Adhaeribacter arboris: one gene and its partner. The protein of the gene in region 1 interacts with the protein of each later gene in a pairwise test. Links are inferred from orthologs where the notes say so. Each region holds a gene or a part of one and is shown in the gene's direction. Other genes may lie near its edges.

Region 1 (3,225 bases):
AAAGACATTAAACTGTTGCGCAAGAATGCGGAGGAGTACAAGGCTATGGCCTTCCAGTTTAAACGCAAATTTGGCTGGGAAGAGCGCGAACAGCGCCGTTTAATGAAAGAAGAAAGCCGCCGCCTGCTCGCCGAAGCCGAAAACCTGGAACGGTATATTATTGACGACTTACTCGACCGGGTGCAGGTAATTACGTGTACTTTGGTGGGCTCGGCCAACCGGGTAATCCGGCATTTAACTTACGATACAGTTTTTATTGACGAAGCGGCGCAAGCTCTGGAACCCGCCTGTTGGATTCCGATTACGCGGGCCAACCGGGTGATTTTAGCCGGCGACCATTGCCAGTTGCCACCCACGATTAAATCCATTGATGCGGAAAAGAAAGGATTGAGTACTACTTTGTTCGAGAAATGTATGGAACGTCAGTCGCGGGTTGCCGTAATGCTGAAAACCCAATACCGGATGCACGAACACATCATGAACTTCTCGAACCACCAATTTTACGGCGGCGAATTAGAGGCGCACGATAGCGTAGCAGCCGCGGATTTAGAAGCTTTTCACGAGATTTTTGCCGGCAATTTGGCGTTAGAATTTATAGATACGGCGGGCTGCGGTTACAACGAAAGAGCCTTTTCCGAAAGCTCCAGTGTGGCGAATCCCGAAGAAGCAGATTTAGTGTTGCAGCACCTTCAAAACTTGCTAAAAGATTACGATGCCGGCCAAATAGAGGAAAACCCTTTAAAAATTGGCATTATTTCGCCGTACCGGGCGCAAATTAATTATTTAAAAGACGAACTAGAACACAACGTTCAGCTAACTGATTTGCAGAACCGTCGCTTATTAAGCGTCGGAACCGTTGATTCTTTTCAGGGCCAGGAGCGCGATATTATTTATATCAGCCTGGTGCGCAGCAACAGTGCCGGAGAAATTGGCTTTTTATCGGATATTCGCCGGATGAACGTAGCCATGACCCGGGCCCGTAAAAAGTTGGTGATTATTGGCGACAGTGCTACCCTCACCCGGCATCCGTTTTACACCGAATTTTTAACTTACACCGAAAGTATCGGGGCATATAAAAGTGCCTGGGAGTTGACCAATATCTTAGAATAGCCGTATACCGAAAATAAATTACGGGAACGTAGATATATCCTTAACTTTGCCAAATAAAAATTAAAAGTCTTTATGAAAATTAGCAATAATTCCGTGGTGTCGCTGACGTATGATCTAAGCGTATTAGATGAAAACGGGGAAAAAAGCCACGTAGAAACCGCTGGTTCCGATAATCCAATGGTTTTTCTGTACGGGGCAAGTGGTTTACCAGACAAATTTGAGGAACACTTAAACGGATTGGAAGAAGGCGCTACTTTTTCGTTCTCTTTAGAATCGGAAGAAGGTTACGGCGATTACGACGAAAATGCGTTGGTTAGTATTCCGAAGAATGTTTTTGAAGTAGATGGGGCTATTCCGGATGGCATGCTGGAACCCGGCAACTTTATACCCATGGCCGACAGCGAAGGCAACCAAATGCAAGGCCAGGTGGTTGACGTAAACGACCAGGAAGTACAGATGGATTTTAATCATCCTTTAGCCGGCCGAACCATGCACTTCGACGGGAAAGTAGTGAGCGTACGCGAAGCTACCAAAGAAGAATTAGCCCACGGCCACGTTCACGGCGAGCACGGGCATCATCATTAATTTTGTTCTATTTAAAATTGAAAAGCGGGAAATATTTCCCGCTTTTTTTATGATTTATTTATCTTAAGGAAAATTAATTTTATTTATAATAATTTAAATTTTGGCCATTGGTTATAGCCAATATTTGGATGGTTAGATTGATAAAATTTTATAAACTTAACTTCTGCTTGATTAACCTCTTTAATTGAAGCAGTTTCAGACTCCCATAATATTTCTTTTTTGATAATAAAATTTTGTCTTTGCTCTCTGGTAAAATCTTTTTCAATTAATTTACTATTTGCACTTCCAAAATAGTTTAAAGTATCTGTCACATCCTTTCCGATGTATATTTTACCATTTGGATATGTGATTTTGTATATTACTTTCATCTGGTAATTAAGTGTAAAATATTTTCTTTTGTAATTAAGGATAATATCTATGAATGATATCTTTTAATCTCAATAAATCTTAAAACGATATCCATATTATATGCTGGTACTTGTAAATTCACCGGAGAACTGGTAGCTTTTATCATTTCGCTTTTTACTCTAACCATCTGGTAGGCCTCTGGCCGGGCGAATCGATGAACTTGGATGTAAAGTAAATACGCTTGCATACCACCGGCTAGAGGCCGAACGATACTTCTCACGAGCGAGGACGCTCGCGATAGTTCCGGAGTATTAGAGTATTAAAGCCCTCCCTTTGAGAAGAAGTTTCGGAATATGAGTAAGTTTATTTTCTTGGAGGCTCAGTTAAGTTAAAAAGTATGGTTTTTATAAAAACTAGAAATAATTAACCGATTAAAACCTGTTTAACATAATTCTGCAACTCAGGAAAAAATTGCTGGAAATCTTGTTGATAAATGAAATAATTTTCTTCTAGGGCCTGGGTGGCGGTACTCATATTGGAACGGAAGGAACTACGGCGGCTCATGCCGTTTAGAGAGGCCTGAATACCCGCGACTTGAGCATACCGGTAAAGCCAATTTTGTTTAATCATGTAAGGCAAAAAATAATGAACCCGTTCGGGTAATAAGTAAGAGTAATTTTGCACGGTTTGGTACACGTACAAGGAGTAATCAAGCAAAGTCATTGAGGCATACTGTTCAAAATTCGCCGCTAGAAAATGGTCGTAAAACATATCCGTGACCACGCCGGCAAATTTGCCCTGTTCGGGCCGGAGCCGCTCTTTGCTTTGGTGTACCATGGGGTGGGCATCGGTGAAGGTATCAATAAGCCGGTGTAATTCTATGCCCCGCCGAACTCCATCGGGATATATCTCTTTTTGTCGGCCTTTTACAGAATCCGCGATAAAATTACCCACCAGCAACTCTTCGTCGGAGCCGGATAAAAAAGTATGCGCTAAAAAATTCAAAATGCTTTTATTTATTCCTACAAGCTAAAACCAAATACCGGCTTTTTGGTTAAATCTACAGAAATTATATTATCCCGTATAAACAATTAGTCCGGCTATGACTGATTCGGCGAAAAGAACTTTTCAATTACGCATTCGTACTGGAATTAACGAAAAATTAAACGATTAAAACTATGG
Region 2 (3,138 bases), 1.9 Mb from region 1 along the record:
AGAAACACTGGGAAATACGGCGGAAACTCCATTGGCTGGTAAACAACCCGAGTACTTGTACCTGGAATGGTTTGAAATTACCAAACGAATCTTGCGCAAAGAAACAGAAGCTGGTCGGGAAGTAGCCGTAAAGTTGTGGCAAGAAGGGCAGCGATTACAAGACGGCGATATTTTGTGGCAAGATTCGGATACAGCCATAGTAGTTTCTATTTTACCTTGTGAGGCAATTGTGGTAACTCCCATGAATTTGCTGCAAATGGGCACCATTTGTTACGAAATCGGTAATAAGCACTTGCCCTTGTTTATTCAAGATAACCAAGTATTAGTGCCTTACGAAGCGCCCTTGTTTCGTTTATTAGCAACTACCGGTTACGAACCGCAAATTCAGAAACGTAAACTTTTAAATATGCTCAAAGCCAACGTACAACCACACGCGCACACTTCAGAATCCACGAGCAGCCAAACTTTGTTTACTAAGATTCTGAACCTGACGATTAAATCTTAAAAATAACGTGACGGAAGTAAGCAATTTGCTCGCTTTATTGCAACTAGCCGACCCCATGCTGCCTATTGGTGGTTATAGTCATTCGTATGGGCTGGAGACCTACGTCCAGTTGGAGTTGGTACGGGATGCGAAAACAGCTACCGAGTTTGTCCAGAATATGCTTATGCAAAATATATTTTACAACGATGCTGCTTTTGTGCATTTAGCTTATCTAGCTGCAGTTGCCAATAATTTTACCGAGCTTCTTTCTTTAGATGACGAATGTACTGCAATAAAAGGTCCCCGGGAAATCCGGCAGGCTAGTCAGAAATTAGGTATCCGGCTACTCAAAATATTTCAACGATTAACCTATTGTGAAATGGCTACGGCCTACGAAGAGGCAATTGCTCAAAACCGGGCGCTTGGACATTATAGTCTGATGTTTGGTTTATACGCCAAAGCTTTATCCATAACTCTTCCGGAGGCTTTAACGGCATTTTATTATAATGCGGCCGCTGGTTTAGTTACTAATTGCGTTAAGCTTATTCCGTTGGGACAAATGGAAGGTCAGGAGATACTTTTTGGTTTGCACAACATAATTAAAAATTTAGTAGCGCAGAATTTGGTTTTAGACCGTTCCTTAGTTGGCGTGTGCACGGTAGGTTTTGATATCCGGAGTATGCAGCACGAAAGACTTTACTCCCGGCTCTACATGTCTTAAAAATTTTTAAGTTTTAGGTTGTAAATGGAGTATTATCAAAGTAGAAAATAGAAGAATAATATGAAGGAACGCAAATATGTAAAAATAGGAGTGGCTGGTCCGGTAGGGTCAGGTAAGACAGCTTTGATTGAACGTTTGTCGCGTCAGTTTGCTGGAACGTACAGTGTGGGTGTCATTACCAATGATATTTATACAAAAGAAGATGCTGAATTTTTAACCAAAAATAGCCTGTTACCAGCAGAAAGAATTATTGGAGTAGAAACCGGTGGTTGCCCGCACACCGCAATTCGCGAAGATGCCAGCATGAACCTGGAAGCGGTAGATGAATTAGCCAGCCGATTTCCGGATTTAGACCTTATCTTTATTGAAAGCGGCGGGGACAACTTATCAGCAACGTTTAGTCCGGAGTTAGCTGATGTTACCATTTTCGTGATTGACGTAGCCGAAGGAGATAAAATTCCGCGCAAAGGTGGGCCAGGTATCACTCGTTCAGATTTGTTACTCATTAATAAAATAGATTTAGCGCCTTATGTAGGAGCCAGCTTGGAAGTAATGGAACGGGATGCCTCGCGTATGCGGCCTGGACTGCCTTTTATTTTTACCAACCTGATGAATTTATATGGTCTGGACAAAGTTATCGCTTGGATAAAAAAATACGCATTGCTTGAGGATTTGGCTCCTACAACTAAGGCGGAATGATTAGTGAACTGAAAATTACTGTTGCGCAACGCCTCAGGAAAAGTTATTTGCAGCAAGCTTATTGTACACAGCCTTTTAAATTGGCTCCGGTAGGAGAAGATAAAAAAGACCCAACTCTTTATTTAATGATTCGGAGTTCCTCGCCTGGTGTTTTAGATGGAGATAATTACCAACTGGAAATTAATCTTAACGAAAATTGTTGGCTTCATTTGCAAACCCAATCCTATCAACGGTTGTTTCGGATGGAAAAAGGGGCTACTCAAACAATGGTAATAAACTTGGCCGCTGATAGTTTTTTACATTTCATTCCGCATCCTATAGTTCCCCATGAAAATTCAGTTTTCCGAAGTTTAAACCGAATTTATATGGCTGAAGGAGCTAGTCTTATTTGGGGCGAAATAATCACCTGCGGTCGAAAATTATCCGGTGAAATATTTAAGTTCACTTTTTTACATAATCTTACCGAAGTTTACCGGAATGGCCGAATTATCTTTAAAGACCAATTGCTTCTTACTCCGGCTAAAAATCCTTTGCAAACGCTTGGGCAATGGGAACAATTCACGCATCAAGGTACCCTCATCTACCTGCCAAAATCCGCACTAGAATCATCCTTAATAGATAGTATTCACGATTACTTAGCTGATAAAATTAATTTAACAGGAGGAGTGTCGCAAATAGCTGCACATGGTTTACTGATAAGATTACTAGGAACAAGCGGCGAACAGCTTTTTCAGGGACTACAAGAAATAAGTTCTTTACTGCAAACACCAGTGATTAGCAAGGCGGAACCCGTGAATTTTTATTAAATTCTAGTTTATGAATGCAGATTTTCAACTATTGCTGGTTACGGCCGTTGCTATCAGCTTTATTCATACCATTACTGGTCCTGACCATTATGTACCATTTATTGCCTTATCAAAGGCTAGAAACTGGTCGGTACCTAAAACTATTTTTTGTACAATAGTTTGTGGACTAGGACACGTAGGCAGTTCCATTCTGTTAGGTTTAGTAGGTATTGGATTGGGTTGGTCTCTTTCTAAACTGAGCTGGCTGGAGCAAGTACGAGGTGGGTTAGCAGGTTGGGGTTTATTAACTTTCGGCATTATTTATACTCTTTGGGGAGTTCGACAAGCTTATCTTAACCGACCCCATAAACATTTTGATGCGTACGACGATGGTTCAGTTTACGTGTACGAACACTGTTCCGGCGAAATTGTATATCCGCAGGATAGAA

The links.
Region 2: the proteins of AHMF7605_RS06060 (region 1) and ureG interact in binary tests that used the Escherichia coli proteins (3 or more experiments, as listed by UniProt). The link is inferred for Adhaeribacter arboris from one-to-one orthologs.

Annotation. Positions count from the first base shown.
Region 1 is NZ_PYFT01000001.1:1,445,495-1,448,719, forward strand. What follows is about bases 47-2,938. They hold AHMF7605_RS06060 (FKBP-type peptidyl-prolyl cis-trans isomerase), read left to right. Parts: upstream 47-1,182; coding sequence 1,183-1,695; downstream 1,696-2,938. Other genes in these bases: AHMF7605_RS06055 (AAA domain-containing protein), read left to right, coding at 47-1,110; AHMF7605_RS06065 (GIY-YIG nuclease family protein), read right to left, coding at 1,779-2,063; AHMF7605_RS06070 (acyl carrier protein phosphodiesterase), read right to left, coding at 2,467-2,938. Outside these bases: more of AHMF7605_RS06055, read left to right, coding at 1-46; more of AHMF7605_RS06070, read right to left, coding at 2,939-3,048; AHMF7605_RS06075 (pyridoxamine 5'-phosphate oxidase family protein), read left to right, coding at 3,222-3,225. UniProt on the Escherichia coli protein: Folding helper with both chaperone and peptidyl-prolyl cis-trans isomerase (PPIase) activities. Chaperone activity prevents aggregation of unfolded or partially folded proteins and promotes their correct folding.
Region 2 is NZ_PYFT01000001.1:3,387,460-3,390,597, reverse strand. Bases 280-3,084 are described here. They hold ureG (urease accessory protein UreG), read left to right. Parts: upstream 280-1,265; coding sequence 1,266-1,904; downstream 1,905-3,084. Other genes in these bases: AHMF7605_RS14195 (urease accessory protein UreH domain-containing protein), read left to right, coding at 2,721-3,084; AHMF7605_RS14200 (urease accessory protein UreD), read left to right, coding at 1,901-2,710; AHMF7605_RS14210 (urease accessory protein UreF), read left to right, coding at 513-1,205; ureE (urease accessory protein UreE), read left to right, coding at 280-505. Also shown: more of ureE, read left to right, coding at 1-279; more of AHMF7605_RS14195, read left to right, coding at 3,085-3,138. UniProt on the Escherichia coli protein: Involved in the maturation of [NiFe] hydrogenases. Required for nickel insertion into the metal center of the hydrogenase. Exhibits a low intrinsic GTPase activity, which is essential for nickel insertion.